DNA from 3 places in the Pantoea sp. Ep11b genome. Region 2 is predicted to be linked to each of the others. Evidence: riboswitches for the same ligand, from Rfam matches in the RefSeq annotation. Region 2 holds a riboswitch; each other region holds the start of a gene.

Region 1 (10,396 bases), 380 kb from region 2:
TCTCCAGCCCGGCCGCCGTGCCCATCAGCAGACCGGCCAGCTTCTCCGGCAGGCCCAGCGTGGTGCTGATATAGAGCGGCATATCGATGATATACATGGTGTTGCAGGTCCACATCACCACCGAGGCGATGAACAGCAGGCGCACATCCCGATCGCGCCAGCCGCTTATCGGCAGCCCGCCGCTCTGCATCAGCGGCTGGCTGCGCGGCACCGACGGCAGGGTAAACCAGACCAGCAGGATACAGATCAGAAACAGCGCGGCGGCCACGCTGAACAGCGTGACGAAGCCGTAGTTCAGCGCCAGAGCAAAGGAGAGCGGCGGCCCGATCACCCACGCCAGCGAAAGCTGCGCACGCATGATCGAACTGAACATCACCGCTTCGCGTGCCGACTGGTCGGCATACTCCCGCGCCAGCGCAAAGAGCTGAGGCATGGACACACTGGCCAGCGCCGACAGCAGCACGCCCAGAGTGAGCAGCGTCAGATAGTGCCGGGTAAAGGCGAACAGCAGCGCATTGGCCAGCGCCATCAGGCAGCAGAAGAGGATGATATGACGCCGGTCGCCCACGCTGTCAGAGCGTTTTGCCACCAGCATACTCACCACGATCCCGGCTACCGCATTGAGGGTAAAAAACAGGCCGACCCAGAAGGGTCGCGCCTGCACCTCGCGCGTCAGAAACAGGCTGAGGGTCGGTGCCTGCAATGCACCGGCCACGCCCAGCATGAAAGAGGCGACCATAAAAGCGAGGTAAACCGGATTGATGCGGCGCTGCCGCGTTAACAGCGATTTCATAGCGAAATCCCTTACAGGACAAACGGGGAAAAAAAGAAGGGTAGACGATACCGCGCAGCATGAAAAAAGCCAGCAGAGATCCTCTGCTGGCGGTGAAAATGCACCCTACTCAGAAAAGCACCTCGCTGAAGCGCGACGTGAGGGTCGAACGCCATCCCCTGCGGAATGCCTCCCGCTCTTCCCATCGCACAAAGTTTGCTCTTAAAATAGGGCAGGAAAAACAGAGCGCTTTTCAGCGGGAGTTCCCCTTTTATGTCCTCATCACGTCTGAAGCAGCAGTTCATCCGCCTGTGGCAGAGCTGTCAGGGGCAGACGCAGGCGATCACCCTTAGCGAACTGGCCGATCGGCTGCACTGCTCGCGCCGCCACATGCGCAACCTGCTCAACCGGATGCAGGCCGCGGGCTGGCTGATCTGGCAGGCTGAGGCGGGTCGCGGCAAACGCTCGGTGCTGACCTTCTGCTACACCGGGCTGGCCTTACAGCAGGAGCGCGCCGAGGATCTGCTGGAGCAGTATCGCATCGATCAGCTCGTTCAGCTGGTGGGGGATAAAAATCAGGTGCGCCAGATGATCGGCGCGCATCTGGGCCGCAGCTTCCGCCAGGGCAAGCATATCCTGCGGGTGCTCTACTACCGGCCGCTGCTCAACCTGCTGCCCGGCTCGCCGCTGCGGCGCTCGGAGACCCACATTGCCCGCCAGATCTTCAACGGCCTGACGCGGATAAATGAGGAAAACGGGGAAGCCGAACCGGACATTGCACACCACTGGCAGCAGACCTCGCCGCTTCACTGGCGTTTCTTTCTGCGCCCGGCGATTCGTTTCCATCACGGCAGAGAGCTGGAGATGGAGGATGTGCTGGCCACGCTGGCGCGCCAGCGCCCTCACCCGCTCTTCTCACACATTGCAGAGATTGCCTCGCCCGCCCCCTGGACGCTCGACATCCACTTAAGCCAGCCCGACGAGGGTCTGCCCTGGTTGCTGGGCAGCGTAAGCGCGATGATCCTGCCACGCGAATGGCCCACCCTGCCCGATTTTGCCCGCCAGCCGGTGGGCACCGGCCCCTACCGGGTGATCCGCAATCAGGCGAGCCAGCTGAAAATTGAAGCCTTTGATGACTACTTTGGTTTTCGCGCCCTGATCGACGATGTCTCTATCTGGGTGCTGCCCGACATCAGCGATGAGCTGGTCTATGCTGGTGTCCGACTGCAGGGCGAGAGTGATGGCAGCGATGAGATCCAGGAGGAGAGCCGTCTGGAGGAGGGGTGCTACTACCTGCTGTTCGACCAGCGTTCCGCGCAGGGCCGCGACGCGGCGGTCCGGCGCTGGGTGAGCTACCTGTTTAACCCCATCGCCCTGCTTAATCACGCAGGTGTCGGGTATCAGCGTTACTGGTTCCCGGCCTATGGCCTGCTGCCGCGCTGGCATCACCGCCGCGACCTGACGCCGGTCGAAAAGCCGCCCGGCCTGACCCACCTGACGCTGACCTGGTACAGCCAGCATGTGGAGCATGAAGGCATCGCCAATGCGCTGCGGCCGCTGCTGGCTCAGCATGGTGTGACGCTGGTGACCCGCGAGATCGACTACGAGAGCTGGTATCAGGGCGAGGCGGAAAGTGACATCTGGCTCGGCAGCGTGAACTTTACCCTGCCGCTGAACTATTCGCTGTTCGCGCAGTTGTATGAGATCCCGCTGCTGCACCACTGCCTGGCGATCGACTGGCAGGGCGATGCGGCACGCTGGCGCGAGAAAACGCTGCCGCTGGCCGAATGGAGCAAACAGTTAGTCGAAGAGGCGGGCCTGCATCCGCTGTTTCACCACTGGCTGCTGCTCGAAGGCCAGCGCAGTATGCGCGGCGTGCGGATGAATACGCTGGGCTGGTTCGATTTTAAATCCGATTGGTTCGCGCCACCGGCGCTGTAACGCTTTCGCCACGCCGCTGAAATGACTAGAATGTGGCGTTCTCAACGGGGTGCCGCCTGCCACCAGCAAGCAGCTGAGAGAGACCCGTCGAACCTGATTCGGTTAATACCGACGTAGGGATTTGAGAGGCCTCCGTGCTCAGATCCTTTGCGACTCATCCCCTATTCTCCTGAAGGAGCGCAAAGTGTTAAACAAAGTTCTGCCGGTCCTGCTGTTACTCTCTGCCCCCGTTCTGGCGGCTAAGCCGGTTCTCACGGTCTACACCTACGACTCCTTCTCTGCCGACTGGGGCCCCGGCCCGGCGGTAAAAAAAGCCTTTGAAGCCCGCTGCAACTGCGAGCTGAAGTTTGTCACGCTGGAAGATGGCGTCTCGCTGCTGAACCGCGTGCGGATGGAAGGCAAAAACAGTAAGGCGGATGTGGTGCTGGGGCTGGACAACAATCTGGTGCAGGCGGCGCAGAAAACCGGCCTGTTCGCCAGAAGTCAGGTCGACACCACAAAATTAACCCTGCCCGGCGGCTGGCATGACACGACCTTCATCCCCTTTGACTATGGCTACTTCGCCTTCGTCTACGACAGTACCCGGCTGAAAAACCCGCCGAAAAGCCTGAAAGAGCTGGTAGACAGCCCGCAGAAATGGCGGGTGATCTACGAAGATCCCCGCACCAGCACCCCCGGCTTAGGTCTGCTGCTCTGGATGCAGAAAGTCTATGGCGATCAGGCACCGCAGGCGTGGCAGAAGCTGGCGCAGAAAACCGTGACGGTGACCAAAGGCTGGAGTGAGGCGTATGGTCTGTTCCTGAAAGGGGAAAGCGATCTGGTACTGAGCTACACCACGTCACCGGCTTATCACATCATCGAAGAGAAGAAAGAGAACTATGCGGCCGCCCCGTTTCCCGAAGGCCACTATCTGCAGGTCGAAGTTGCCGCGCAGTTAGCCAGCAGCAAACAGCCTGAACTGGCGCAGCAGTTTATGACGTTTATGGTCTCCCCCGACTTCCAGCGCACCATCCCGACCGGCAACTGGATGTACCCGGTGACCGCCACGCCGCTGCCCGCCGGTTTTAACGCCCTGACGGTGCCCGCCACCGCGCTGCAGTTCTCGCCGGAAGAGGTCGCCAGTCAGCGTTCCGGCTGGATTAGTCAGTGGCAACGCGCAGTCAGTCGCTGATGCCGCGCTGGCTGCTGCCGGGATCGTTCGCTACGCTGCTGTTAACGCTGGTGGCGTTTCTGGCCTTCGGCGCACTCTGGCGCGCCGCACCGGAAACGGACCTGCGCAGCGTGCTGCAGGATGATTACCTGCGCCATGTCATCGCGTTCTCTTTCGGTCAGGCGCTGCTCTCTGCGCTGCTGTCACTACTGCCCGCGCTGCCACTGGCGCGGGCGCTCTACCGCCGCCGCTTTCCAGGCCGACAGCTGCTGCTGCGCCTGTGTGCTATGACCCTGGTGCTGCCGGTGCTGGTGGCGATATTTGGTCTGCTGACGGTTTACGGGCGTACCGGCTGGCTGGCGCAGCTCTGCCAGTGGGCCGGGCTCGGTTATCACTTCTCCCCCTATGGGCTGTCGGGCATTCTGCTGGCGCACGTTTTCTTTAACCTGCCGCTGGCAACGCGTCTGCTGCTGCAGGCGCTGGAGCAGATCCCGGCAGAGCAGCGTCAGCTGGCGGCTCAGCTCGGCGTGCGCGGCTGGCATCGCTTTTGTCTGCTGGAGTGGCCGTGGCTGCGGCGTCAGCTGCTGCCTGCCGGGGCGCTGATCTTCATGCTCTGCTTTGCCAGCTTTGCCACCGTGCTGTCGCTGGGCGGCGGTCCGCAGGCGACCACCATCGAACTGGCGATCTTCCAGGCGCTGAGTTATGACTACGATCCCGGCCGCGCTGCCCTGCTGGCGATGATCCAGCTCGGCTGCTGCCTCACCCTGGTGCTGCTCAGCCAGCGCTTCAGCAAAGCGATCCCCGCCGGAAGCAGCCAGCTCAGCGGCTGGCGCGATCCGCAGGATTCGCGCGCGGCACAGCTGATCGATGCGCTGCTGATCCTGCTGGCGCTGCTGCTGCTGCTCCCCCCGCTGGCGGCGGTGATCGTCGAGGGGCTGCACGGCGGCGTGCGGGGAGCACTGGCGCAGCCGGCCCTCTGGCAGGCGACATTGACCTCGCTGCGAATCGCCACCGGCGCGGGTCTGCTCTGTGTGGCGCTGACCATGATGCTGCTGTGGAGCAGCCGTGAGCTGCGGCTGCGTCAGCGCCCGGTGGCCGCACAGCTGATCGACACCAGCGGGATGCTGATCCTGGCGATGCCCGGCATCGTCCTCGCCACCGGTTTTTTCCTGCTGTTCAACGCCACGATCGGCCTGCCCGATTCGGCAGAGGGCCTGGTGATCTTTACCAATGCGCTGATCGCCATTCCCTATGCCATGAAAGTGCTGGAAAACCCGATGCGGGATGTGGCGGAGCGTTACGGCAGACTCTGTGATTCGCTGGATATCCGCGGCTGGAACCGGCTGCGGCTGATTGAGCTGCGGGCGCTGAAGCGTCCGCTGGCGCAGGCGCTGGCCTTTGCCTGCGTCCTGTCAGTGGGCGATTTTGGCGTGGTCGCGCTGTTTGGCAGCGCCGACTTCCGCACGCTGCCGTTCTATCTTTATCAGCAGATAGGCGCCTATCGCGGCGCGGATGGCGCAGTCACCGCCCTGCTGCTGCTGCTGCTCTGCCTGTTGCTGTTTACGCTAATGGAAAAATTACCAGGTCGCCATGCTGACTCTCGATAACCTTACCTACCTCTATCAGCATCTGCCGATGCGCTTCAGCCTTACCGCCGCACGCGGCGAGCGCATCGCCATTCTCGGGCCCAGCGGCGCCGGTAAAAGTACCCTGCTGAGCCTGATCGCCGGCTTCCTGCCGGTGAACCAGGGGGCCCTGATCATCGACGGCCAGGATCATACCCACAGCGTCCCGGCCAGACGCCCGGTCTCAATGCTGTTTCAGGAAAATAACCTTTTTCCGCACCTCAGCGTGGAGCAGAACATGGGGCTGGGGCTGCATCCGGGATTAAAGCTTACGGCTTTGCAGCGTCAGGAACTGGTCACGCTGGCCGCGCAGGTGGGGCTGGGCGATCTGCTGACCCGTCTGCCGGGCGAGCTGTCGGGCGGCCAGCGACAGCGCGTCGCGCTGGCCCGCTGTCTGCTGCGGGATCGGCCGGTGCTGCTGCTGGATGAGCCCTTCTCGGCGCTGGATCCGGCATTACGGGGAGAGATGCTGCAGCTGGTGCGTTCGGTGTGCGAGGCGCGCGGGATCACCCTGCTGATGGTGTCGCACAGTCTGGAAGATGCGCAGCAGATTGCGGCGCGCAGCGTAGTGATCGTGGATGGCCGGGTTTACTGGGATGGCGAAACCCGACAGCTGCTGTCGGGCGAGACGCGGGAAGCCGATGTCCTCGGTATCCCGCGTCGTTAAGCGGATCAGGCGATAAAGACCTGCCACAGCAGGTGACGGAAAACCGGCATCATCGGATGAAACTGAATGCCGACAAACGCCGCCACGGCGACGATCAGCCCCAGCGGGCCTGCCCAGCGCAGGCGTTCCGGCGGCAGCCAGGCGGTAGCCCAGTCACGGCTTTTGCCGCTGCGCCACCAGCGCCAGCATAACCAGCCGCCCAGCCAGATCAGCAGCGCAGCCCCCAGCAACAGCCACTTGAAGCTGCCGCCCTGCGCGGCCTTTGGCACATCGATCGCCACGCCCGCCAGAATACCGGGCAGCAGATAGAGCGGCGGCCAGAGGATGCAGCCGATGATGTTCGGTGGCAGGAACTTCCGCACCGGCAGCTCCAGCATCCCGGCCGCCAGCGGGATCAGCGGCCGCGTCGGTCCCACAAAGCGCCCGACCAGAATGGTAAACATGCTGTGCTGATGCAGGGCGTGTTCCGTTTTATCCAGCAGGCCCTTGTACTTTTGCAGATATTTCCAGCGATGCAGCGGCCCCTGGAATTTCCAGCCTATGCCGTAGGAGACCCAGTCACCAATCAGGCAGCCCGCAAAACCCGCGGCCCAGGCCGGATAGAGGCCCAGCTCACCGCTGCCGACCAGCGCGCCCAGGCTGGCCATCATCACCGTACCTGGCAGCAACAGCCCGACCAGCGCCAGTGACTCCAGAAACGTCACCAGCGCAACGGCAAACAGCGCCCACTCCAGGGACTGCGTAATCAGTTGTTGAATCCAGGCTTCCATATTCATCCTTAGTAAAAGCAGAAGCCTGGATTGTCCTGAGCCAGCCACACAGCGTCAAGGCAAGAATTGTAGGGCAATGTTGACAAAAGCCAGCCGCGGGAACTGTATAAATATCCATGGTATACTTAACGGGTTTTCTCATCCCTGAAATGCTGAGTCCGGAGAACCGCTGATGATGCCCCGCGCAGGTTTTGTGCTCACCCGCCACTGGCGCGACAGCCCGCATGGCACGGAAATTATCCTCTGGCTCGCCACCGATGCGGGCCCGCAGCGCGTGGTGCTGCCGGTGCAGGAGTCCGTGGCCTTTATCCCTGAGGCGTTTCAGGCGCAGGTCAGCGCGCTGCTCCAGGATGAGCGGCAGTTTCGGATTCAGTCGCTGGCGCTGAAAGATTTCCGCCGTCGCCCGGTTTTCGGCCTCTACTGTCCGCAGAACCGGCAGCTTCAGCGCATTGAAAAACGGCTGCGCGAACAGGGTATTCCGGTCTATGAGGCCGATATCCGCCCGCCGGAGCGCTATCTGATGGAGCGGTTTATCACCGCGCCCGTCTGGTTTGATGGCGAGCAGCAGGGCGACAGCGTGGTCAATACGCGGCTTAAGCCGCATCCCGACTATCGCCCGCCGCTGAAGTGGGTGTCGCTGGATATCGAAACCACCCAGCATGGCGAGCTCTACTGCATCGGGCTGGAGGGCTGCGGTCAGCGTCAGGTTTATATGCTCGGCCCGGCCAACGGCGACGCCAGCAGCCTCGATTTCGACCTGATCTATCTCGACAGCCGTCCGCAGCTGATCGAGGCGCTGAACCAGTGGTTTGCCGGGCACGATCCGGATGTCCTGATTGGCTGGAACGTGGTGCAGTTTGACCTGCGCGTGCTGCAGAAACATGCCGATCGTTACGGCATCCCGCTGCGCCTGGGGCGCCAGCAGGCCGCGCTGGAGTGGCGCGAACATGGCTTTAAGCCTGGCGTTTTCTTCGCCCAGGCCAGCGGCCGCCTGATTATCGATGGCATTGAAGCCCTTAAATCGGCGTTCTGGGATTTTCCCTCCTTCAGCCTGGAGTCGGTCTCCCGGCAGCTGCTGGGCGAAGGGAAAGCGATCGATAACCCCTGGCAGCGCATGGAGGAGATCAACTGGCGCTTCGCCAACGATAAACCGGCGCTGGCGCGCTATAACCTGAAAGATTGCGAGCTGGTCACGCGCATTTTCCACAAGACGGCGATTATGCCGTTCCTGCTGGAACGCGCGGCGGTCAACGGCCTGGCGGTGGATCGCCACGGCGGCTCGGTGGCGGCCTTCAGTCATCTCTATATTCCCCGGATGCACCGCGCGGGGTTTGTCGCGCCGAACCGGGGAGATATCGCGCCGGAAGCGAGCCCGGGCGGCTATGTGATGGATTCGCGCCCCGGCCTCTATGACTCGGTGCTGGTGCTGGACTATAAGAGCCTCTACCCCTCTATTATCCGTACCTTCCTGATCGATCCGGTCGGGCTGGTGGAGGGCCTGGCTCATCCCGATGATGCCGATTCGGTGGCGGGGTTCCGGGAAGCGCGCTTCTCGCGGCAGACCCACTGCCTGCCGGCGATTGTTGAGCAGATCTGGCTGGGCCGCGAAGCGGCGAAAAAACAGAACAACCAGCCGCTGTCGCAGGCGCTGAAGATCATCATGAACGCCTTTTATGGCGTGCTGGGCACCAGCGCCTGTCGCTTCTTCGATCCGCGCCTTGCCTCCTCGATTACGCTGCGCGGTCACGCCATTATGCAGCAGACCCGCGCGCTGATTGAGGCGGAAGGCTACGATGTCATCTACGGCGACACCGACTCTACCTTTGTCTGGCTGAAATCAGCACATAGCGAGGAGGCGGCGGCCGCGATTGGTCAGCAGCTGGTGCAGAAAGTGAATGCCTGGTGGCGCGACCATCTGCAACAGACCCAGGGGCTGACCAGCGCGCTGGAGCTGGAGTATGAAAGCCACTTCTGCCGCTTTCTGATGCCGACGATTCGGGGCGCCGAACAGGGCAGTAAAAAACGCTACGCGGGCCTGATCCGCGATGCAGGCGGTGAGCGCATGGTCTTCAAGGGACTGGAATCGGTACGGACCGACTGGACGCCGCTGGCAAAAACCTTTCAGCAGCAGCTCTATCACCGCATCTTCCACCGGGAACCCTGGCAGGATTACATCCGGGAGACGGTGGCGCAGCTGCTGGCGGGGGAACTCGACGATCAGCTGATCTATAAAAAGCGTCTGCGGCGTCCGTTAAAGGAATATGAACGAAACGTGCCGCCGCACGTCCGCGCAGCCCGGCTGGCCGACGAGCAGAACCGCAAATTAAACCGTCCGCTGCAGTATCAGAACGGCGGCCGGATCCGTTACGTCATGGCGACGGCGGGTCCCGAGCCGCTGGAGGCGCGCAGCACTCCGCTGGACTATGATCACTACGTGACCCGACAACTTCAGCCCGTTGCCGAGGGGATCCTGCCCTTTGTGGAGGGGGACTTTGCTACACTGATTACCGGGCAGCTGGGTCTTTTTTGACAGGTGACGAACGCCCTGCCATCCAGTACCATAGCGCCCTTCCTGAAACTCACCGCTCTTAAGTACGCTCCAGACCCTGCTGTCTGGCGGTAACGCTATTGCCTGAGTTTGGGGAAACACCTCTAAAAACGTTAAAATTCGAGCAAAAAATATATGGTTTTTACATTAGGTCAGCGCTGGATTAGTGATACGGAAAGTGAACTGGGACTGGGCACCGTGGTGGCGATCGATACCCGCATGATCACCCTGCTGTTCCCGGCCACGGGGGAAAACCGCCTCTACGCCCGCAACGATTCGCCGGTTACCCGCGTCATCTTTAATCCGGGTGATACCATCACCAGCCACGAAGGCTGGCAGATGCGCGTCGATGACGTCCGCAACGAAAATGACCTGATGACCTACATCGGTACCCGTCTGGATACCGAAGAGAGCAACGTAATGCTGCGCGAGGTGATGCTCGACAGCAAGCTGGTGTTCAGCAAACCCCAGGATCGCCTGTTTGCCGGCCAGCTCGACCGGATGGACCGCTTTGCCCTGCGCTTCCGCGCCCGTAAATATCAGAGTGAGCAGTACCGCCTGCCGATCAGCGGCTTGCGCGGTATGCGCACCAACCTGATCCCTCACCAGCTGCACATTGCCCATGATGTGGGCCGCCGCCATGCGCCGCGCGTGCTGCTGGCCGATGAAGTGGGTCTGGGAAAAACCATTGAAGCCGGGATGATCATCCAGCAGCAGCTGCTGGCGGGCCGTGCCGAACGCGTCCTGATCGTAGTGCCGGAAACCTTACAGCATCAGTGGCTGGTCGAGATGCTGCGTCGCTTCAACCTGCGCTTTGCGCTGTTTGATGACGATCGCTACACCGAAGCGCAGCACGACAGCGACAACCCGTTTGAAACCGAGCAGCTGATTATCTGCTCGCTCGACTTTGTGCGCCGTAACCG
Region 2 (10,396 bases):
AAAGCGTTTGATCTGGACGGCCGGGTTCTGCTCTGCAGCTCCTTTTCAAAAACGCTGGCGCCGGGTTTGCGTGTCGGCTGGGTGGTACCCGGCCGCTATCGTGACCGCGTACTGCATATGAAATATATCGTTACCGGCTCCACCGCCACGCAGCCTCAGCATGCGGTCTCCGAATTTATCCGTCAGGGCCATTATCAGCCCCATCTGCGCCGGATGCGGCAGATCTATCACCGCAACTATGAACGCTTCAGCTGCTGGGTGCGCCACTACTTTCCCTGCGGTATCTGCGTGTCACGTCCTCAGGGCGGCTTTCTGATGTGGATCGAACTCCCCGAGGCCTTCGACGCGGTCCGGCTTAACCGTGAACTGCGCGAGTCGAAAATACAGATCGCCGTAGGTTCACTGTTTTCGGCCTCAGGTAAATACCGTAACTGCCTGCGTCTGAACTACGGCCTGCCTGTTAACGAACAGACTGAACAGGCACTGGCACAGGTCGGGGCGGCCGTTGAACGCGCGATGATCTCATGTCAGCATGAGACGCCAGGCCCGGCCTCCGCGCTGACATCGTGAACAAGGAGGCAGGGCCGGCAAGAGGAGTGAACCGGCCCTGGTCAGATAACCTTAACCTGACGACGCCCACGTTAAGGCTCTGCACCCCAGCGCGCCAGCGGCAACTTTCTCTTCTGCGACAGGCTTTCCGCAGAGCATACCGGTGTTACCCGTTTTGCCGTCGCGCTGCGGAACAGATCTCAGCATCCCTGCCCATCGCCTTCGGTCAGCGCCAGCAGCGTCGCGGTGGCGGCACGCCAGTCCTCCGCCTGGGTAATCGCACTCACCACCGCAATGCTGCCCACGCCGGTAGCCAGCACCCCGGGCGCACGGGCTATCGAGATCCCGCCAATCGCCACGGTAGGGATGTCGGTCAGACGGGCCAGATGCTGTTTCAGCTGCTCAAGGCCCTGCGGCGCAGACGGCATCGCTTTGGTCTGAGTCGGGAATATATGGCCCAGCGCGATGTAAGAGGGCTGGATCGCCAGGGCGCGATCCAGTTCCGCATCATCATGGGTCGAGATCCCCAGCCGTAAGCCGGCCTGCCGAATGCGGTCAAGATCGGCGACATCCAGATCCTCCTGCCCCAGATGCACGCCATAAGCCTGATGCTTTATCGCCAGCGCCCAGTAATCATTGATAAACAGGCGCGCATCGTAACGTTTCCCCAGCGCAATCGCCTGCGCAATGGCAGGCTCAGCGATCGCCTCGGGCTGATCTTTGATGCGCAGCTGGATCGTGCGGACGCCCGCCTCCAGCAGGCGGGCGATCCAGTCGGGGCTGTCAACCACCGGATAAAGCCCCAGGCGCGGGGCGGTAGCAGGAAATGCGGGCATCGTTAATCCTCCTTCAGGGTGTCGGCGGGGTGATAGAGTTCACCGCCGTGGCGACGAAAACGGTCTGACATCTGCGCCATGCCTACGGTGACAGGCTCGGCGCGCGTATCCTGGCGGGCGGCGAACGCGCGCACCTCCTGGGAAATTTTCATCGAGCAGAATTTCGGGCCGCACATTGAGCAGAAGTGCGCCACCTTGCCCGACGCCTGCGGCAGGGTTTCGTCATGCATCGCCCGGGCGGTGTGGGGATCGAGGGCCAGATTGAACTGATCTTCCCAGCGGAATTCAAAGCGTGCTTTGGACATCGCGTTATCGCGGATCTGCGCGCCCGGATGGCCTTTCGCCAGATCGGCGGCGTGCGCCGCGATTTTGTAGGTGATCAATCCCTGTTTCACATCCTCCTTGTTCGGCAGGCCCAGATGCTCTTTAGGGGTGACGTAACAGAGCATGGCGCAGCCAAACCAGCCGATCATGGCGGCGCCGATACCGGAGGTGAAATGGTCATAGCCGGGCGCGATATCGGTGGTCAGTGGGCCAAGCGTGTAGAAGGGCGCTTCATCGCACAGGTCGAGCTGTTCGGTCATGTTGCGGCGGATCATGTGCATCGGCACATGGCCCGGCCCTTCAATCATCACCTGAACGTCATACTCCCAGGCGATGCGGGTCAGTTCGCCCAGGGTGCGCAGCTCGGCAAACTGCGCCTCATCGTTGGCATCCTGAATCGAACCCGGACGTAAACCGTCACCCAGTGACAGGGCGACATCATAAGCGGCGCAGATTTCACAGATTTCCCGGAAATGCTGATAGAGAAAGTTCTCCTGATGGTGCGACAGACACCATTTCGCCATGATCGACCCGCCGCGTGACACAATGCCGGTCAGCCGCTTCGCCGTCATCGGCACATAGCGCAGCAGCACGCCCGCGTGGATGGTGAAGTAATCCACCCCCTGTTCCGCCTGCTCAAGCAGCGTATCCCGGAAGATCGTCCAGTTCAGCGACTCGGCCACGCCATTCACTTTTTCCAGCGCCTGATAGATCGGGACGGTGCCGATGGGCACCGGGCTGTTGCGCAGGATCCATTCGCGCGTTTCATGGATATAGCGTCCGGTGGAGAGATCCATCACCGTATCGGCGCCCCAGCGGGTGGACCAGACCAGCTTCTCCACTTCCTCTTCAATGGAAGAGGTCACCGCGGAATTGCCGATATTGGCGTTGACCTTCACCAGAAAGTTGCGGCCGATGATCATCGGTTCCGATTCAGGGTGGTTGATATTGGCCGGGATGATGGCGCGACCGGCCGCTACCTCCTGACGCACGAACTCGGGCGTTATCGCGGCGGGCAGATGTGCGCCAAAACTGTGGCCCGGATGCTGTTGCAGCAGCACCTCCGCGCGGATGCGTTCCCGGCCCATATTTTCCCGCAGAGCGATGAACTCCATCTCCGGGGTAACGATCCCCTGACGGGCGTAGTGCAGCTGCGTAACGCGGCGGCCTGCGCGGGCGCGTCGCGGGATCGGCAGCTGGTCGAAACGCAGGTGGTCCAGCCCCTCATCGGCCAGCCGCTGCTGGGTATAGCCGGAGCTGTTCTGGCTCAGTGGTTCACTGTCGTCGCGTTCTGCAATCCAGCCGGCGCGCAGCTTCGCCAGACCACGATGCACATCGATCTCTGCGGCGGGATCGCCATAGGCACCCGCCGTGTCATAAACCGGCACGGCTTCATTCTGCTCATAAAGTGGCGCTTCTTTACTGCCGCCGGTATGGGTCGGCGTCATTTCGATTTCCCGCATCGGCACGCGGATATCGTCCCGGCTGCCGGTTATCCAGATGCGACTAGAGCGGGGAAACGCACTGCCACCCCGCAGGGAGTGGATAAACGCCTGCGCCTGGGCGCGTTGTTCACGACGGGTCATTTTAGGGTCAGACATAGCAATCTTCCTGTTAAAGGGAAACGATGCTTGTCCGGAGTCCGGAAGGAGTAAGCGTACAGACAGCGCACAACGGCTGGCAGACAGCGACTGATTACTCTTGTTCCCTTCGCAGGTTCTAACCTGATCAGGTTCCGCGGATCCCGAATTAACGGTCTCAGCCCGGATGGGCACTCCGACAAGAAGCGGTTTTTACGCAGGCGCTTAGCGCAGCCTCAGCGGTAAAAACGTGATATTTCAACACACAAATAAAAAAGGTTCTTTGGCGTCTCTGCCTCAGAACCTGTTCAGCATAAAAGGGCTATCGGATAATCTCAATACCCCTGTTACGAATCGGCATTATGCCGGACGGGCGATCTGGCTGTCGTTGGCCACGGGCGGCGCGGCCAGCTGATTATCCCACGCGAGCTGGATCAGCTTATCTTCCAGCGTAAAGCGCGCTTCCAGCACCTCGCCCACTTCGGACAGTGCCTGCTGGAAGGTCATGCAGTTCTCATCGTCAATCGCCTGCTGCAGGTGACCATCATACAGCTGCATCAGACGCTCCGTATTCGCTTCCAGCGGCGGGTAGATCTGCGCAGCGGCAATCATCGGGCTGTCACCACTCATCTCATTGATGACGCGCTCATAGATGCTGAAGTGACCTGCAGAAAGGTAATCGACCAGGCTGTGACAGAAGTTGTCCAGCGCCTGCTCATCCAGACGCGTCAGCGCCTCTTTGTTGGGTTTAAGACCGACGAGGTGATAATAGTTCACCAGCAGCTGACGACGGGCTTCAAGCCATGAATCGACCAGTTCATTACTGCCACCTACGCGTTCAGCCAGGACTTCTAACTGGTTAAGCATATCTAACTCCATGTGAGTTATAGTTGTTTATCTACACACTTAACATCAGGGCTTCAGCGTGCGATTTGACGCTAAGGATGACGAAATAAATGCAATGCGAAATCTCAAGCGTAGACGCTGGATGGTGGATTGTCAGCCATGAACAGAAACTTTGGTTGCCACAAGGTGATTTACCCCACGGAAACGCCGAAAAATTCGGTTTAACGGGCAGTAAAGCCCGGACGATTGGGGAGTGGCAGGGTGAAAAAGTCTGGCTGATTTGCGAGCCGCGCTCAGCAGAGATGTTTTCGGTGCGGCAGCTGATCGATCAGGATGTGGAACTGTTTCAGCTGGCCGGACGCGGCGTGCAGCTGGCAGAGTTCTACCGCTCTCATCGCTGGTGCGGCTACTGCGGGCATGAAATGCATCACAGCAAACATGAGTTTGCCTGTCTGTGCAGCCATTGTCGCGAACGCTACTATCCGCAGATCGCACCCTGCATCATTGTGGCTATCCGTCGCGGCGATGAGATCCTGCTGGCGAATCATGCCCGGCATCGCAACAAGGTTTACACCGTACTGGCGGGGTTTGTCGAGGTCGGCGAAACCCTGGAGCAGGCCGTCGCCCGCGAGGTCATGGAAGAGAGCAATATCCGCATCAAAAACGTCCGTTATGTCACCTCCCAGCCGTGGCCCTTCCCGCAATCTCTGATGACGGCGTTTATGGCGGAGTATGAAAGTGGCGATCTGCAGCACGATGGCAAAGAGCTGCTGGATGCGGCCTGGTTCCGTTTCGATGATCTGCCGCTGCTGCCTCCGCCGGGCACCGTGGCGCGCCGCCTGATTGAAGATACCGTCGCCCTGTGCCGCGCGGAAGCGTGAAAGTGCTACACTACACGCCTGTTATTGAGAGAGTGTTGAGATGAGTGAACTGAAGAACGATCGTTATTTGCGTGCCCTGTTACGTCAGCCGGTCGATGTCACGCCGGTATGGATGATGCGACAAGCCGGGCGCTATTTGCCGGAGTACAAAGCGACGCGCGCCCAGGCGGGTGACTTTATGTCGCTGTGTAAAAACGCCGAGCTGGCCTGCGAAGTGACTCTGCAGCCGCTGCGCCGTTATCCGCTGGATGCCGCCATCCTCTTCAGTGACATCCTGACTATTCCGGATGCGATGGGACTGGGACTCTATTTTGAAGCGGGTGAAGGTCCGCGTTTCGCTAACCCTGTGACCTGCCGTGCAGACGTTGAGCGTTTACCGGTGCCCGATCCGGAAATGGAGCTGGGCTATGTGATGAATGCCGTCCGCACCATCCGTAAAAATCTCAACGGCGAACTGCCGCTGATTGGCTTCTCGGGCAGCCCCTGGACGCTGGCGACCTATATGGTCGAAGGCGGCAGCAGCAAGGCCTTTACCCGCATCAAAAAGATGATGTATGCCGAGCCCGCGACGCTGCACGCAATGCTGGACAAGCTGGCCGACAGCGTCATTCTCTATCTCAACGCGCAGATCCGCGCCGGTGCGCAGTCCGTGATGGTGTTTGACACCTGGGGCGGCGTGCTGACCGGTCGTGATTACCGCGAGTTTTCACTCCACTACATGCACAAAATTGTCGATGGCCTGCTGCGTGAAAACGACGGCCGCCGGGTGCCGGTGACGCTGTTCACCAAAGGGGGCGGACAGTGGCTGGAAGCGATGGCGGCCACCGGCTGTGATGCGCTGGGTCTCGACTGGACCACCGATATCGATGACGCACGCCGTCGCGTAGGCGACAAAGTGGCGCTGCAGGGCAATATGGACCCCTCTATGCTCTATGCGGCCCCTGAGCGTATCGAACAGGAAGTGGCGGGTATCCTTGAGCGCTTTGGCGCGGGCACCGGCCACGTCTTCAATCTGGGGCACGGTATTCATCAGGATGTCCCGCCAGAAAATGCCGGCGTCTTTGTGGAGGCGGTGCACCGTCTGTCACGTCCCTGGCATCAGGAGTAATCATGGATATTGCCGCACTTCGCGCTGAGCAGCTTCAACGCGCCGCTGACGTGGTGCGTGAAGATGACTTTGACGTACTGCCGCCCCGCTTTATTGGCGGAGCGGACGTAGGATTCGAACAGGAGGGCGCGATCACGCGGGCGGCGATGGTCGTGCTGGAATATCCCTCGCTGAAGCTGGTGGAGCACCGCATCGCCCGTATTGAAACCACCATGCCCTATATTCCGGGCTTCCTCTCGTTCCGGGAATATCCGGCGCTGATGGCGGCGTGGGAGATGCTGGAGCAGAAGCCTGACCTGCTGTTTGTGGATGGACACGGTATCTCCCATCCCAGACGGCTCGGCGTCGCGTCACATTTTGGCCTGCTGGTGGATGTCCCGACGATTGGGGTCGCCAAGCGCCGCCTGTGTGGCCGTTTTGAAGAGCCTGACGCGCAGCCTGGCAGTCGTCAGCCGCTGATGGACAAAGGCGAACAGATAGGCTGGGTCTGGCGCAGCAAGCAGCGCTGCAATCCGCTGTTTGTCGCCACGGGGCATCGGGTCAGCCTGGATACCGCGCTACAGTGGGTTGAAAATTGTACGCGCGGTTACCGTCTGCCGGAACCGACACGCTGGGCGGATGCGGTCGCCTCCAACCGAACCGCTTTCCAGCGCTGGCAAAACGCGCTTTAACACTGTTTGTGCTGCGCTTTTGCAGTTACACTGCGGCCAGCGAAACGAATAAGAGCCACCTTTATGTTACAAAATCCCGTTCATCTGCGTCTGGCGAAGCTGCAAAGCTGGCAGCACCTGACTTTTATGGCCTGCCTCTGCGAACGCATGTATCCCAACTATCACGCATTCTGCGAGCAGACTGAATTTGCCGAACCGGCACTCTATCGTCGTATTCTTGATCTGATCTGGGAAAGCCTGACGGTCAAAGATGCGAAGATTAACTTCGACAGCCAGCTGGAAAAGCTCGAAGCCGCCATTCCTGATGGCGATGCGTTTGAGGTTTACGGCGTCTATCCGGCTATCGATGCCTGCGTGGCATTGAGCGAAGTCGTTCATGCGCAGCTGAGCGGGGAAACGCTTGAGCATGCCATTGAAGTCAGCAGGACCTCAATTACGACGGTGGCTATGCTGGAAATGACCCAGGCAGGGCGCGAGATGACCGACGAAGAGCTGCGTGAAAACCCGGCTGTCATTGATGAGTGGGACCTTCAGTGGGAGATTTTCCGCCTGCTGGCGGAGTGTGAAGAGCGCGACCTGGAATTGATTAAGGGTCTGCGATCTGACCTGCGTGAAGCGGGAATTAGCAACATCGGTATAAATTTCCAGCAGTAAGGCGATAAAACGTGACTTCAGGCCCGAATTAGCGCGCCTGGAGGCTTCACATCGGCCCCCTCTCTGGTCTACATTTGGGGGGCTGAAAATTGTGGCTATCGGTGCGTGCAGGCAGAAGAGTGCCAGAATATGGCTTTTCCCTCGCACTCGTTGCTTAGCAAGCGATAAATACACTTTAAGGATAACTTATGAACAAGACTCAACTGATTGATGTGATCGCAGAAAAAGCTGACCTGTCTAAAACCCAGGCAAAGGCAGCGCTGGAATCAACTCTGGCTGCGATCACTGAGTCTCTGAAAGATGGTGATGCTGTACAACTGGTTGGTTTTGGTACTTTTAAAGTGAACCACCGCGCTGAGCGTACCGGTCGTAACCCGCAGACTGGCAAAGAGATCAAAATCGCTGCAGCAAACGTACCGGCATTCGTGTCTGGTAAAGCGCTGAAAGACGCCGTTAAGTAAGACGTCGCACTGCGGTTAAGCTTTAAAACAGGGGGCGTTTCGCCCCTTTTGTTTAAGAGGCCTGCCATCATGACCCCGCTGTTTCAGCGTTTATCTGTTCTCTCTCTCTCCCTGTTTCTTTTTGGCTGTAGCACCACCCCGGATATTCCTCCCTTTTCTGCCAGCGGCTATCTTGCCGATCGCGGCGTCGTGCGTATCTGGCGCAAAAACAACGATCATCAGTCAGTACATATCCGTACTCTCTATACGCCGTTCAGCGGCGGTGAGGGGGAGGTAACGGACTATGTCTGGCTGGAGGATGCCCTGACCAGCATTCAGCGGCAGGTAAAGGGGAATGCGCCCGATGATGTGACCCTGCGCTTTGACCAGGCGGGCGGCCTTACCTTTATGCAGCGTCAGCTTGCAGGACGCCGAGAAGCGGTCAGCCCCGATGCAGTTGAGCTCTATAAGTTTGATGCGCAGCGGATGCGTAACCTCAGCGATGCGCTGCTGAGCGGCCGTGTGTTTCTCCGGCAGGGACACTGGCAGGGAAACGGGAGAGTGACCCTTTGTGAAGGCCAGCAGGTCAGACCGGCATTTGACGCTGATGCGGTGCAGATGCTGATACAGCAGCAGAGTAATGCGCCGGCACCGCTGATGGTGTCATGGCTTGAAGCGCCGGAAGGCGTCCAGCTGTTGCGGATGAGCCAGCAGGATGCGTGCTCACAGCAGCCGACAGAAGACGATATGTGAAGGGAAAGGGGGCACCGGGTGCCCCCTGAACTTATTTGCGATTAATCGCGCGGTAGCCGATATCGTGACGGCAGAAGCTGCCCTGCCACGAGATAGGCTTTGTCAGCTCATAGGCGCGCTGCTGGGCGGCGGCCACATCCTCACCCAGCGCAGTGACACAGAGCACGCGGCCGCCGTTGGTCAGTACCCGATCCTCTTCCAGACGGGTTCCGGCATGGAAGACCTTACCATCCGCAACTTCTTCCAGTGGCAGACCATGGATCTGATCGCCCTGCGCGTAGTCACCCGGATAACCGCCTGCCGCCAGCACCACGCCCAGCGCAGGACGGGGATCCCACTCTGACGTTTTTTGATCCAGCTTACCGTCGCAGGCGGCCAGGCAAAGATCGACCAGATCCGACTGCAGGCGCAGCATGATCGGCTGCGTTTCCGGATCGCCAAAGCGGCAGTTGAATTCGATCACTTTCGGCTGACCGGTGTGATCGATCATCAGTCCGGCATAGAGAAAACCGGTGTAGACGTTGCCTTCAGCGGCCATGCCACGCACGGTCGGCCAGATAACCTGATCCATGACACGCTGGTGGATCTCATCCGTCACAACCGGAGCCGGTGAATAAGCCCCCATTCCGCCGGTATTCGGTCCGGTGTCGCCGTCGCCGACACGTTTATGATCCTGGCTGGTGGCCATCGGCAGCACATGTTCGCCATCGACCATAACGATAAAGCTGGCTTCTTCACCCTCAAGAAACTCTTCAATCACGATGCGGTGTCCGGCATCGCCAAAAGCGTTACCGGCCAGCATATCCTGCACCGCCTCTTCGGCTTCCTGCAGCGTCATCGCGACAATCACGCCTTTACCCGCCGCCAGGCCATCGGCCTTAATGACGATAGGCGCGCCTTTCTCGCGCAGCCAGGCCAGAGCCGGCTCAACTTCGGTGAAGTTCTGGTAAGCGGCGCTGGGGATCTGATGACGCGCCAGGAAATCCTTGGTAAACGCTTTCGATCCTTCCAGCTGTGCAGCGGCCTGGGTCGGGCCAAAGATTTTAAGCCCGGCCTCACGGAAAGCATCGACCACGCCAATCACCAGCGGGGCTTCCGGCCCGACAATCGTCAGATCGATCTTTTCACGCCGGGCAAACTCAAGCAGGGCAGGGATATCGGTCGCGCTGATGGCGACATTCTGCAATGCTGGCTCCAGTGCCGTTCCGGCGTTACCCGGCGCAACGAACACGGTTTCCGCCAGCGGCGACTGAGCGGCTTTCCAGGCCAGCGCATGTTCACGTCCGCCGTTGCCGATTACTAAAATTTTCATCTGTTACTCTCCGGAGTGATTAATGGCGGAAGTGGCGCATGTCGGTGAAGATCATGGCAATGCCGTGCTCATCCGCAGCCGCGATCACTTCTTCATCGCGGATAGAGCCGCCAGGCTGGATCACACAGCTCACACCCACTGCGGCTGCGGCATCAATACCGTCGCGGAAGGGGAAGAACGCATCCGACGCCATCGCCGAGCCTTTAACTTCCAGACCTTCATCACCTGCTTTAATACCCGCAATCTTCGCGGAATAGACGCGGCTCATCTGCCCGGCGCCGATACCGATCGTCATACCGTCGCGTGCATAAACGATGGCGTTCGATTTCACAAATTTGGCCACCTTCCAGCAGAACAGCGCATCACGCAGCTCCTGTTCTGACGGCTGACGCTTGCTGACCACGCGCAGCTGGCTGGCGTCGACCATGCCGAGATCGCGATC
Region 3 (10,396 bases), 1.6 Mb from region 2:
CACGCAGCATTGGCTGTCGTCAGGCGCTGGCGCCGGTTCTTGATGTGTCGCGCGATTTGCGCTGGGGCCGTACAGAAGAGACGTTTGGCGAAGATCCCTATCTGGTCGGGATTATGGCGACAGAATATGTGAGGGGGCTGCAGGGAGAGCAACGTGATCTGCTGGCGACGCTGAAACACTATGCGGCGCACTCGTTCAGCGAGGGGGCACGTAACCACGCACCGGTTCATCTGGGGTTCAAAGAACTTAATGATATCTTTCTGCTGCCTTTTGAGATGGCGGTTAAGCTGGCGAATGCGGGATCGGTGATGCCCGCTTACCATGATATCGATAATCAGCCCTGCCATAACGATGCCTTCCTGCTGACCGAAATATTACGCAACCGCTGGGGATTCGACGGGCTGATCGTAGCCGATTATGGCGGCGTCAGCCTGCTGCATCAGCATCATGGCGTCACTGCCGATCGCGCCGAATCAGCTGCCAGTGCCTTTAACGCCGGCCTCGATGTGGAGTTGCCGAAAGATGACTGCGCGGCGGCCCTGACAGAGGCGCTGGCACGGGGGCTGATCGCGGAGGAGAAAATCGATCAGATCGTCGCCAGAATCCTGACGGAGAAATTCAGAACGGGACTTTTCGACAATCCCTTTATCCCGGATGCCCGGCCCGATTTTCAGTCGGTGCGGGCGCGTCAGGTTGCCCGGCAGGTGGCACTGGAATCCATGATCCTGCTGGAGAATGACGGCACCTTACCGCTGCGGGCGTCAGCACTGGAGTCGGTCGCGGTCATCGGCCCGACGGCGGATGACCCACTGGCGCTGTTATCGGGATACAGTTTTCCCGTGCACCTGATTCTGAATGATACCGAGGCGAATACCAGCCAGGTCACCACGCCATTAACTGCTCTGCAGCAGGCGCTGCCAGAGTGCCGGATCACGTATCGGAAAGGGTGCCATATTCTGACGGAGCGTGCCGCAGGAACCCCGGTGTTTCCGGGGGATGTCGGCAGGCCGCTGGCCGTCTCACCGGTGTCGCGCGATGAATCGCTGATCGCCGACGCGGTTCAGGCTGCGCAAGAGTCGACGCTGGCGATCTGCTTTGTGGGCGATCTGGCCGGGCTGTTCCAGAGTGGCACGGTAGGCGAGGGATCGGACAGCGATACCCTGAACCTGCCTGGCGTACAGCAGAAATTGCTAGAGGCGGTGGTGGAGACGGGCGTTCCGACTATCGTGGTTATGACCAGCGGCCGCCCCTACAGCCTGCAGGGGCTTGAAGATCGGCTGGCGGGATTTCTGATGGCGTGGCAGGCCGGGCAGGAGGGGGCCTGCGCCATTGCAGACATTCTGACGGGCAGGCAGAGTCCCGGTGGCAGACTGGTCGTCTCAGTGCCGGGAAACGTGGGGGCGATGCCCTATTTTTATAATCATAAAATGAAGAGCAGCGGCACCCCGGTCGCCTTTCATTTTCCACCGCGCTACGCCTTTGGTTACGGCCTGAGCTACTCGTTATTCAGACTTTCGGCCCTCACTTTACCAAAGATGATTTTCACTATGGATGAGGCGGTGACCTTTACCGTGACGGTGGAAAATAGCGGAGAGCGGGAGGCCGACACCGTCATTCAGGTCTATGTCCGCGATATACAGGCTTCACTGGTGCGCCCGGTTAAAGAGTTAAAAGCGTTTCAGCGTATTCGGCTGGCCCCGGCGCAGTCTGCTGAAATCAGCTTTACGCTTCCGGCAGATATGCTTAACTTTACGGACAATCAGGGCAGGCGCAGGGTAGAGCCGGGAGACTTTATTTTAATGATTGGTGAAGCCTCAGATAATATTGTGCTTCAGCAGACGATTACGCTGGCAGGGCCGCTGCGCATTCTGGATGAGCACTGGTCAATGGAGAGTCATGCCACCATCAGTTATCGCTCACCATCCACAACCTGATTATTCCAGCCAGATCTATCCTGCCTCTGTTTTCTATTCACCGCTCTCCGGAGCGGTTTTTTTAATTGAACCTTTAACGTAATGGCTCTCTTGTTTTTTATATTTTGCACACAGTCACAGTTGCTATATTTAATAATTAGCCAGTAAAAAATGATAAAATTATATTCATGCGCTTTCGGTTATTCTATAACCATAAAAAGGATTACTACCATAAAGGGAAAAGACGATGAAAGCGATGATGAAAAAACAGGCGTTAGCCAGTGCAGTAATGATTTCTGCTATGCCACTTTCTGCCTTTGCGTTAGATTTCTCATCCACAGGCGTGGATATTCGTGAAGCCTATACCACCGGCAGTAAAATGTTCCAGACCCGACTGCAGATTTCAACCGTGATTAATGACAGTGTTTCTTTCTCATATCAGAACACGATCAACAACGGCAGTAATTACACTGAATTTAAGAACAACTACTCAGAGGTAGAGGTCACCTACGCGATTCCGCTGACAGACCGGTTTTCGTTTATTCCCGACATGGTCTTCAGCTGGGGGCACAAGGGCAGCCACATCGATCCCTACCTGAAGTTTAATTATCAACTCAGCCCTCAGTTCGGCGTGATGGCCGGGTATCGCTACTATCACTACAACTATAAAACACCCTGCCTGGATGACAGTCTGCAACGAAACAGCTCGCACGAATATGATCTATGGCTGAACTGGCAGGTCACGGATAAGTTATTTGTTAACTATAACCCGGTCTATCTGCAGAAGCAGAACGATTTTCACTTCGGAAATAACAAAAAAGAGATGTGGCAGCATACGCTCTATCTCAGCTACCAGTATGACTCACACTGGAAACCTTTTGGTGATATTTCCGATCTGGGCCGGGCAGGAAACGGCGATAAAGAGTACCGGATGCGTATCGGCCTGAAATATCTGTTCTGAAGCATTCTCTCTGGCGGGCCGGCGTAGATTTTAAACGTGCCTTCCCGCCAGAAAATACGGTTTCGCTGACGGATAGATTCAGCCAGTTAACTGGCACGATTCTGCTCCTGATAACGGCTGCGGTAGGCTTTAGGGGTCAGATTATAGGTTTTCCTGAAGACCAGATAGAAATACTGAACAGAGGGATAACCCGCAATCAGTGAGATCTCTTTCATCGGGAGATCTGTGGTGATGAGTAAGTTGCGGGCATGTTCGATTTTTTCATTATGAATGACGGTGTGAATGGTCGCACCCAGATGCGCTTTAAAACGGATTTCCAGACTGGTTCGTGAAATACCGGTAAAACTGATGACCTGTTCAGCCTTGATACCCTTACAGGCATTATCGCGGATAAAGTTCATTGCCCGGATAACATAGGGATCGACAATAGAACGATAATTGCTCGAACGGCGTTCCACCAGTTTCAGCGGGGGAACCACCACGCGCTGCAACGGCAATGACTCTCCCTTTAAGAGTTTATGAAGAATTTCAGCCGCGCAGGAACCCATTTTTATTGCGCCATGAACCACGGAGGAGAGACTGATGCCCGACAGATGTTGCGTTAACTCTTCATTGTCGATGCCAATAATGGCTAACTTTTCCGGCACCGGGATCCCTATATTTTCACAGATCTGCAGTAAATGTCTGGCGCGGGAATCTGTCACCGCGACGATGCCGGTGCCCTCTGGCAGAGACGTTACCCAGTCAGCCAACTGGTTCTGCGCCGTCTGCCAGTTATCGATAGTGATATCATGGCCGCGATAAATTAATCCGGTCCGGTCCTTTTGCTGCAGGATCGCAGCAAATGCGTTCTCACGTTCGGTTGCCCAGCGTTTATCCGGACATACAGGGAAGCTGTACAGGGCAAAATGTTCCATACCCTTGTTAATCAGATGCTCCAGCGCGGTCGCGACCAGGCTGTAGTTATCAGTAGCCACATAGTGCAGATTCGGAAAAGCCTTTCCGGAGGAGTAGGAGCCACCAATACCGACAACAGGCATGGTCAGCTTATTGAGTTCCTGTTCAACCGCCAGCACATCGCAGTCAGCAATTACACCATCCACGTTCCAGCCATTGATGCTGTCAATGTTACTGCGGAAATCGTCTGCGATGTAAACATCCCACAGGGTACGGGAACGCTGCAGGTATTTACCCACGCCCTCGATTATCTGGCGGTCATACGCCTTATTCGCATTAAATAAGAGCGCGATATGAAAGGTCTTCTCCATTCCGTCAGCCTCCCTGGCAGGTTTATCCTGCACTGTGAATAGCACAGGTCGGTGCTTTCTTTAACCGTTTTGTGTTTGTCCTGTAAACTGGCGCACTCTTTTTCTGCGTTGCGTGAAAAAAGTCCAGTGCGGCAACGCGTGTAGTGTGTGAAAAAGATAAATGCCCAGATTGATCAGACAGTTAACCTGTATAGGTAATCTGGAACGCGACAGGTGAAAGCTGCGCGAAATAAACGGGATCGCCTGGTAAAGTGTTACGGGTTTCTTCGCGAATCCGGATGTGGCAGAAGCGGGGCGGCGCAGACTGCCCGCGCGGTTTCTGCCGGTGAGTGAGGACGCCAACGGAGTCCGGGAGTGATGCCGTAATCGTGCGGTATGCGTTTACAGGACCGCCTGCTGACATTACTATCCTGACTGACTGAATTTAGTTAAACGACTCGGGGTGCCCTTCTTTGTGAAGGCTGAGAAATACCCGTATTACCTGATCTGGATAATGCCAGCGTAGGGAAGTCTGATGCCTGACCGCATTCGCCTTCTTGTTCGCCGGTTGGGAGCTATGATGTCACAGCCATCTCAACACCTTTCTGCCGCGCACTTCGCGCCCTGTCTGCACGCTTTTCGCCGTCACTCACCGCTGGTCCACTGTATGACCAATGAGGTGGTACAGAACTTCACCGCCAACGTGCTGCTTGCACTGAACGCCTCGCCGGCGATGGTCATCGATGCTGACGAAGCCGCTGAGTTCAGCCGCTTTGCCGATGCGCTCCTCATCAATGTCGGCACCCTGACCCGCGAGCGCCAGCAGGCGATGCAGGCCGCCGTCAGCGCCGCCCGAGAGGCAGGCACCCCCTGGACGCTCGACCCGGTCGCCGTCGGTGCTCTGACGCTGCGCAGTGACTTCTGCCAGCAGTTATTGAGCCAGGAACCGGCTGTGATCCGCGGCAACGCTTCAGAGATTCTGGCGCTGGCAAAGCAGGCCAGTGGCGGACGCGGCGTGGATACGCTGCACCAGGCGGATGCGGCGCTCGATGCCGCCCGTCAGCTCGCCATTCGCTGGCGCACGCTGGTCATTGTCAGCGGTGAAGTGGACTACGCCACCGATGGCACGCGGATCTTTGCGCTTCGCGGCGGCTCGCCCCTGATGACGCGGGTGGTGGGAACCGGCTGTGCGCTCTCTGCGGTCGTGGCAGGGTTCAGCAGCCTGCCCGGCGATCGGCTGTTAAATGTGGCCGCCGCCTGTCAGGTGATGTCGTCAGCGGGAGAAAGGGCAGCATCTCAGGCCGCCGCGCCGGGCAGTTTTGCCACGGCGTTTGTCGATGCACTCTGGACGCTGGAGGCGCATCATGAAGCGCATTAATGCCCTGACGATTGCCGGGACCGATCCCAGCGGCGGCGCCGGGATTCAGGCCGATCTGAAGACGTTCTCCGCGCTGGGTGCCTATGGCACCAGTGTGATCACCGCGCTGGTGGCACAGAACACCTGCGGGGTTCAGTCGGTCTGCCGTATTGATCCGGACTTTGTGACCGCTCAGCTCGATTCGGTGCTGAGTGATGTCCGCATTGATAGTGCGAAAATTGGCATGTTGTCGGAAACGGCTATTGTGGAGCAGGTGGCCGCCCGGCTCAGGCAGGCGAGCATCCCCTTTGTGGTGCTGGATACGGTGATGGTGGCGAAAAGCGGGGATGCGCTGCTTTCACCGGCTGCCGTAGCCAGTGTCCGTGAGCTGTTATTGCCGCAGGTCTCGCTGATTACCCCTAATCTGCCGGAAGCGGCAGCCTTACTGGAGTGTGCCATCGCCACCGACGAGGCGGAGATGCGCAGGCAGGGGCGGGCACTGCTGGCGCTGGGCTGTCAGGCTGTGCTGATGAAGGGCGGTCACCTGGCCGCGGGCGAAAGCCCGGACTGGCTGATCGCGCCCGACGCAGAGCAGCGATTCAGCACGCCGCGCGTCAACACCCGCCATACGCACGGCACGGGTTGTACGCTGTCGGCGGCCTTAGCGGCCCTGCGTCCGCGCCATGCTGACTGGGCGGAAACGCTCGCAGAGGCGAAAAACTGGCTGCAGCAGGCGCTGTTGCAGGCGGATTCACTGGAGGTCGGGAAGGGCATCGGGCCGGTTCACCATTTTCATCAATGGTGGTAGTGATGCAGACCCTCATCGTCCTGGCGGACGGTGAGGGCCTGGCTCAGGGGGTTTCAAACCAGGCGCTGTTGCGCTCGGCAATCGGGGTGATAGAAAAGATCATCTCCTGCAGGTGCAGACGCATGGCCGTTTCGGCCGCCTCCGCATCGTGAGACGTCAGCGCGGCAAAGATCTCTTCATGCTGCTCAATCAGCTTTTCCGGCGGCGAGACTTCACTCAGCGTCAGAAACCGAACCCGGTCCATGGTGGCTTTGATGTTCTCCACCGTTTCCCAGGCGAGCCTGCAGTCAATGCTTTCCGCGATCAGGCGATGAAACTCATCGTCGAGGCTGAGAAAAGCCTGGCTGTCGTGACGTGATGCGGCCATGCGCTGCAGCTGCAGATTATGCTCCAGTGCCATCAGCGATGCTGCCGTAATCTCCTGCGCTGAACGACGCACGACCGAGATTTCCACCGCTTCACGGATAAAGCGGCCATCCGCGACCCGTTTGGCAGAAATTTTCCGCACGAAGGTGCCACGTTGCGGCAATACCTGTACCAGTCCCGCTTCGGCCAGCTTAATAAATGCTTCCCGCACCGGCTGGCGCGAGACGTTAAAGCGCGCGGAAACCTCTTTTTCTGAGAGCAGCGAACCCGGCTCAATTGCGCAGGTGACAATATCTTTGCGCAGATAGCGGTAAATCTGCTGATTCACCGGTTCGCTGGTTGTAATGGTATAGGCGATCGACATGCAGCAATATCCATATTACGGCTGGCCGGGACCAGCGCGATGGGAAAGTGTCAGTCTAATCAGCACGCTGCATCTGCGCCAGCCCTTTGTTAACCCGCTGCTGGCGGCGATTGAGGCAGTGATGCACCGTCGCGCGCGCGCCCTGTTCAGAGAGTTGCTGATACCAGTCGGTCAGCCGCGCGACTACATCAGCATTCTGCAGCAGATCCTCGCCAAACACCTCGCGCAGGGAAAGGAGTGCGCGCACGCGCGCCTCGCCCTCTTCGCTGGCGGCCACACATTCCGCCAGCTGTTTCTTCATCGGATCGCGGATCTCAATCGGCTGGCCCTGTTCGTCCACGCCGCCGACGTAGCGCATCCAGCCCGCCACTCCCAGCAGCAGCAGGTCGCAGTCGTTACCGCGCTGCAGATGCCAGCGCAGGCTGTCGAGAAGACGCTGAGGCAGCTTCTGGCTGCCGTCGGTGGCGATTTGTCCGGTGCGGTGTTTGATCGCGCGATTCTCATAACGGGCAATCAGCGAATCGGCATAGGCGTTAAGGTCCACACCCTGGGTGCGCAGGGTAGGGGCCTGCTCATCCACCATCAGTGAACGGGCGGCGGCACGAAAGTGGGGATCGGCCATGCAGTCGCTGATGTGCTCATAGCCCGCCAGGAAGCCGAGATAGGCCAGAAAAGAGTGGCTGCCATTCAGCATGCGCAGTTTCATCTCTTCATAAGGCAGGACATCGCTGACCAGCTCTGCGCCCGCTTTCTCCCAGGCCGGACGACCACTGACGAAGTTATCTTCAATGACCCACTGAAAAAACGGCTCTGCTTCCACGGCGACCGGATCGCAGGAACCCAGGCGCGCGCTGAGTGCGCTAAACGCGGCATCGGTCATGGCCGGAACGATGCGATCCACCATGGTGGACGGGAAGGTGATCTGCTGCTGAATATAATCGGCCAGCGTTGGATCCTGAAGCCGGGCCAGCTGCACAATAACGTTGCGGGTGACATGGCCATTCTCCGGCATGTTGTCACAGGACATCACGCTGAAGGGCGGCAGATCCCGATCCCGGCGGCGGCGAATCGCGGCCAGAATCAGTCCCGGCAGTGAGCGCGGTGCGTCCGGGTTCTGCAGGTCATGCACAATATCGGGGTGATCCGGGTTTAAGTGACCACTGGCCGGCTGGTGGCAGTAGCCTTTCTCGGTCACGGTCATCGAAACAATCGCGACATCGGGCTGAGACATCGCCTCGATCACCGCCTCAATTCCATCACTTTTACCGTGCAGCGCCTGGGTAATAACGCCAATTACCCGGGTGTGCAATGCGTCATCGGCCATCTCCGTCAGGGTATAGAGGAGATGCTGCTCGCGCAGAGCCTGAATCAGTGCGCCGCTGTTGAGATTCACTTCGCAGTATCCCCAGTCGCTGCCCTGGTCAGCCAGTTTATCGCTGCACAGGGCCTGATGGGCGCGATGAAAGGCACCGAAACCGATGTGCACCATGCGGGTTTTTAACTGACTGCGATCGTAAGCGGGGCGCCTGATCGCCGGGGGCAGGCGGTCGATCTGTAACATAATCCGTCCTTATGGCAAAGGGGGCGAAAAGCGCCCCAAATAAAGGTTCTGTCAGAAATAACTTCAGACCGAAACCGGTTTATCGCGGATCTTCGGACTGCGAATGACAAACAGCACCAGGAAAGCACCCAGCGCAGCAACACACCCGGCCAGTACGAAGGCGCTGTCAAATTTACCGGTGTGCTGAACAATAAAGCCCGTGACAACAGGCCCGATGATGCCGGAGAGACTCCCTGTCAGATGGATAAAACCGCTGATGCTGCCGATGCGGCTCTTGTGGACCACATCCTGAATAATGGCCCAGTAGATCGCGCCGGTGATATAGAGAAAGAAGATCGACACCGACATCATCATTACGGCGGGAACCACCTCTTTTATCGTACCCGCCAGTGCCACACAAATTGCGGCTGCCAGCAGTGAGACCACCAGCACAATTTTGCGCGACAACAACAGTTTGCCGGTAAGGTTGAAAATTTTATCGGAGATCCAGCCGCCCAGCGCCAGGCCGACGAAGCCCACGATCCACGGAATCATCGTCGTGATACTCATCGATTTAATATCCAGCCCGTGCGCCTGCACCAGGTAGGCCGGGAACCAGCTCAGGAAGAAGAACAGGATATAGTTGTAGCAAAAGAAGGCGAAGGCGGTGACCAGGATAATCGGCTGGCGCAGGTAGTAGCCAAAGGGATGCGGTGTCTCTGAGAGATCGACCTCATCATTCGGGTTCGCGCTCTTCAGGCGCGCGATCAGCTGACGTTCCTCCTCCGTTACCCGTTTACTTTTCTCCGGATTATCCGCAGCAAAAAAGAGCCAGAATGCCATCCAGACCAGACCGATGCAGCAGACAATGACGAAGGCCGGTCGCCAGCCGAAGGCCAGCGCCAGATAGCCTATGATCGGGCCAGCGACAGCTCCTCCCAGCGGTGAACCGGCACTCAGCAGCCCCATAGCCGTCGCGGCCTGTTTCCTGGGAAACCAGCCGTTGATCGCTTTGTTAGCCGACGAGCAGATCGGCCCCTCCGCCATGCCGAAGAGCACGCGCAGAATCAGCAGCGACCAGAAGCCGGTCGCGAGGGCAGTCATGCCGCAGAAAATGGACCAGGCCCCCACCGCCACGGCCAGCACGATTTTGGGGCCGAAGCGATCGGTGGCCAGACCGCCGACAAAATTAAACAGGGCGTAGCCAAAGAAGAAGCTGCCGAAAATGATGCCGAACTGCTCAGCATTAATCACCAGATCTTTTTCAACCAGCGGCACCGTCAGCGACAGGGCAACGCGGTCCAGATAGTTAATCATGTAAACCAGGAACAGCAGTAAAACGAGGGTCCAGCGCAGGTTCTTGAACATACAAACTCCGGGGTCTGTTTTATCGTTTTAAGGGTGCCCGCGAAAATGTACCGGCACCGCCTCGGCACAGCGGCTGTTAATCCATTTGCAGGATCACTTTGCAGCAGGTGCGCGGATCTTTTTCAAACAGGGTCATCGCGCGTTCCACCTCCCTGAGCGGAAAGGCGTGTGTCACCAGTTTTTCGGGCTGGAGTAACCCCTGTTCCATCCAGCCAATGACCTGTGGGAAGCGGTTACTGTTAAGGCGCGAGGTAAACAGCGACAGCTCTTTACTGGTCAGGCTCTGCTGCGTAATGCTGCAGGGTTCGCCAGAGAAGCCCAGCAGGCCGATGCGACCGGCCGGTGAGGCGAGCGCCGCCGCTTCAGCCAGAATGGCGGGTTGGCAGGCGGCGTCAATAATCAGCGTCGGCTGCACACCGCTGAGCTGCTCCGCCAGCGGGATGTCACCGTTATCGAAGCACTGGTCCGCACC

Evidence for each region. A riboswitch is a leader RNA that binds a small molecule or an ion and turns the genes downstream of it on or off. The one in region 2 is predicted to bind thiamine pyrophosphate.
Region 1: another riboswitch for thiamine pyrophosphate. It lies ahead of thiB (thiamine ABC transporter substrate binding subunit); the one in region 2 lies ahead of thiC (phosphomethylpyrimidine synthase ThiC).
Region 3: another riboswitch for thiamine pyrophosphate. It lies ahead of thiM (hydroxyethylthiazole kinase); the one in region 2 lies ahead of thiC (phosphomethylpyrimidine synthase ThiC).

Annotation. Positions count from the first base shown of each region.
Region 1 is NZ_CP160631.1:1,042,603-1,052,998, reverse strand. It holds gene AB1748_RS04835 (MFS transporter) at 1-793, opposite strand, end outside; gene sgrR (HTH-type transcriptional regulator SgrR) at 1,046-2,713, shown strand; TPP riboswitch at 2,749-2,851, shown strand; gene thiB (thiamine ABC transporter substrate binding subunit) at 2,898-3,884, shown strand; gene thiP (thiamine/thiamine pyrophosphate ABC transporter permease ThiP) at 3,860-5,470, shown strand; gene thiQ (thiamine ABC transporter ATP-binding protein ThiQ) at 5,454-6,155, shown strand; gene AB1748_RS04810 (DedA family protein) at 6,161-6,925, opposite strand; gene polB (DNA polymerase II) at 7,095-9,455, shown strand; gene rapA (RNA polymerase-associated protein RapA) at 9,609-10,396, shown strand, end outside.
Region 2 is NZ_CP160631.1:658,660-669,055, forward strand. It holds gene AB1748_RS03060 (PLP-dependent aminotransferase family protein) at 1-570, shown strand, start outside; gene thiE (thiamine phosphate synthase) at 750-1,385, opposite strand; gene thiC (phosphomethylpyrimidine synthase ThiC) at 1,388-3,310, opposite strand; TPP riboswitch at 3,398-3,498, opposite strand; gene rsd (sigma D regulator) at 3,650-4,156, opposite strand; gene nudC (NAD(+) diphosphatase) at 4,246-5,016, shown strand; gene hemE (uroporphyrinogen decarboxylase) at 5,057-6,124, shown strand; gene nfi (deoxyribonuclease V) at 6,127-6,795, shown strand; gene AB1748_RS03095 (YjaG family protein) at 6,859-7,449, shown strand; gene hupA (nucleoid-associated protein HU-alpha) at 7,638-7,910, shown strand; gene AB1748_RS03105 (DUF1481 domain-containing protein) at 7,980-8,642, shown strand; gene purD (phosphoribosylamine--glycine ligase) at 8,674-9,954, opposite strand; gene purH (bifunctional phosphoribosylaminoimidazolecarboxamide formyltransferase/IMP cyclohydrolase) at 9,974-10,396, opposite strand, start outside.
Region 3 is NZ_CP160631.1:2,922,536-2,932,931, reverse strand. It holds gene AB1748_RS13840 (glycoside hydrolase family 3 N-terminal domain-containing protein) at 1-1,934, shown strand, start outside; gene AB1748_RS13835 (oligogalacturonate-specific porin KdgM family protein) at 2,161-2,874, shown strand; gene AB1748_RS13830 (DNA-binding transcriptional regulator) at 2,961-4,142, opposite strand; TPP riboswitch at 4,571-4,667, shown strand; gene thiM (hydroxyethylthiazole kinase) at 4,702-5,499, shown strand; gene thiD (bifunctional hydroxymethylpyrimidine kinase/phosphomethylpyrimidine kinase) at 5,486-6,286, shown strand; gene AB1748_RS13815 (GntR family transcriptional regulator) at 6,330-7,016, opposite strand; gene AB1748_RS13810 (mannitol dehydrogenase family protein) at 7,072-8,577, opposite strand; gene AB1748_RS13805 (MFS transporter) at 8,641-9,924, opposite strand; gene AB1748_RS13800 (Zn-dependent oxidoreductase) at 10,001-10,396, opposite strand, start outside.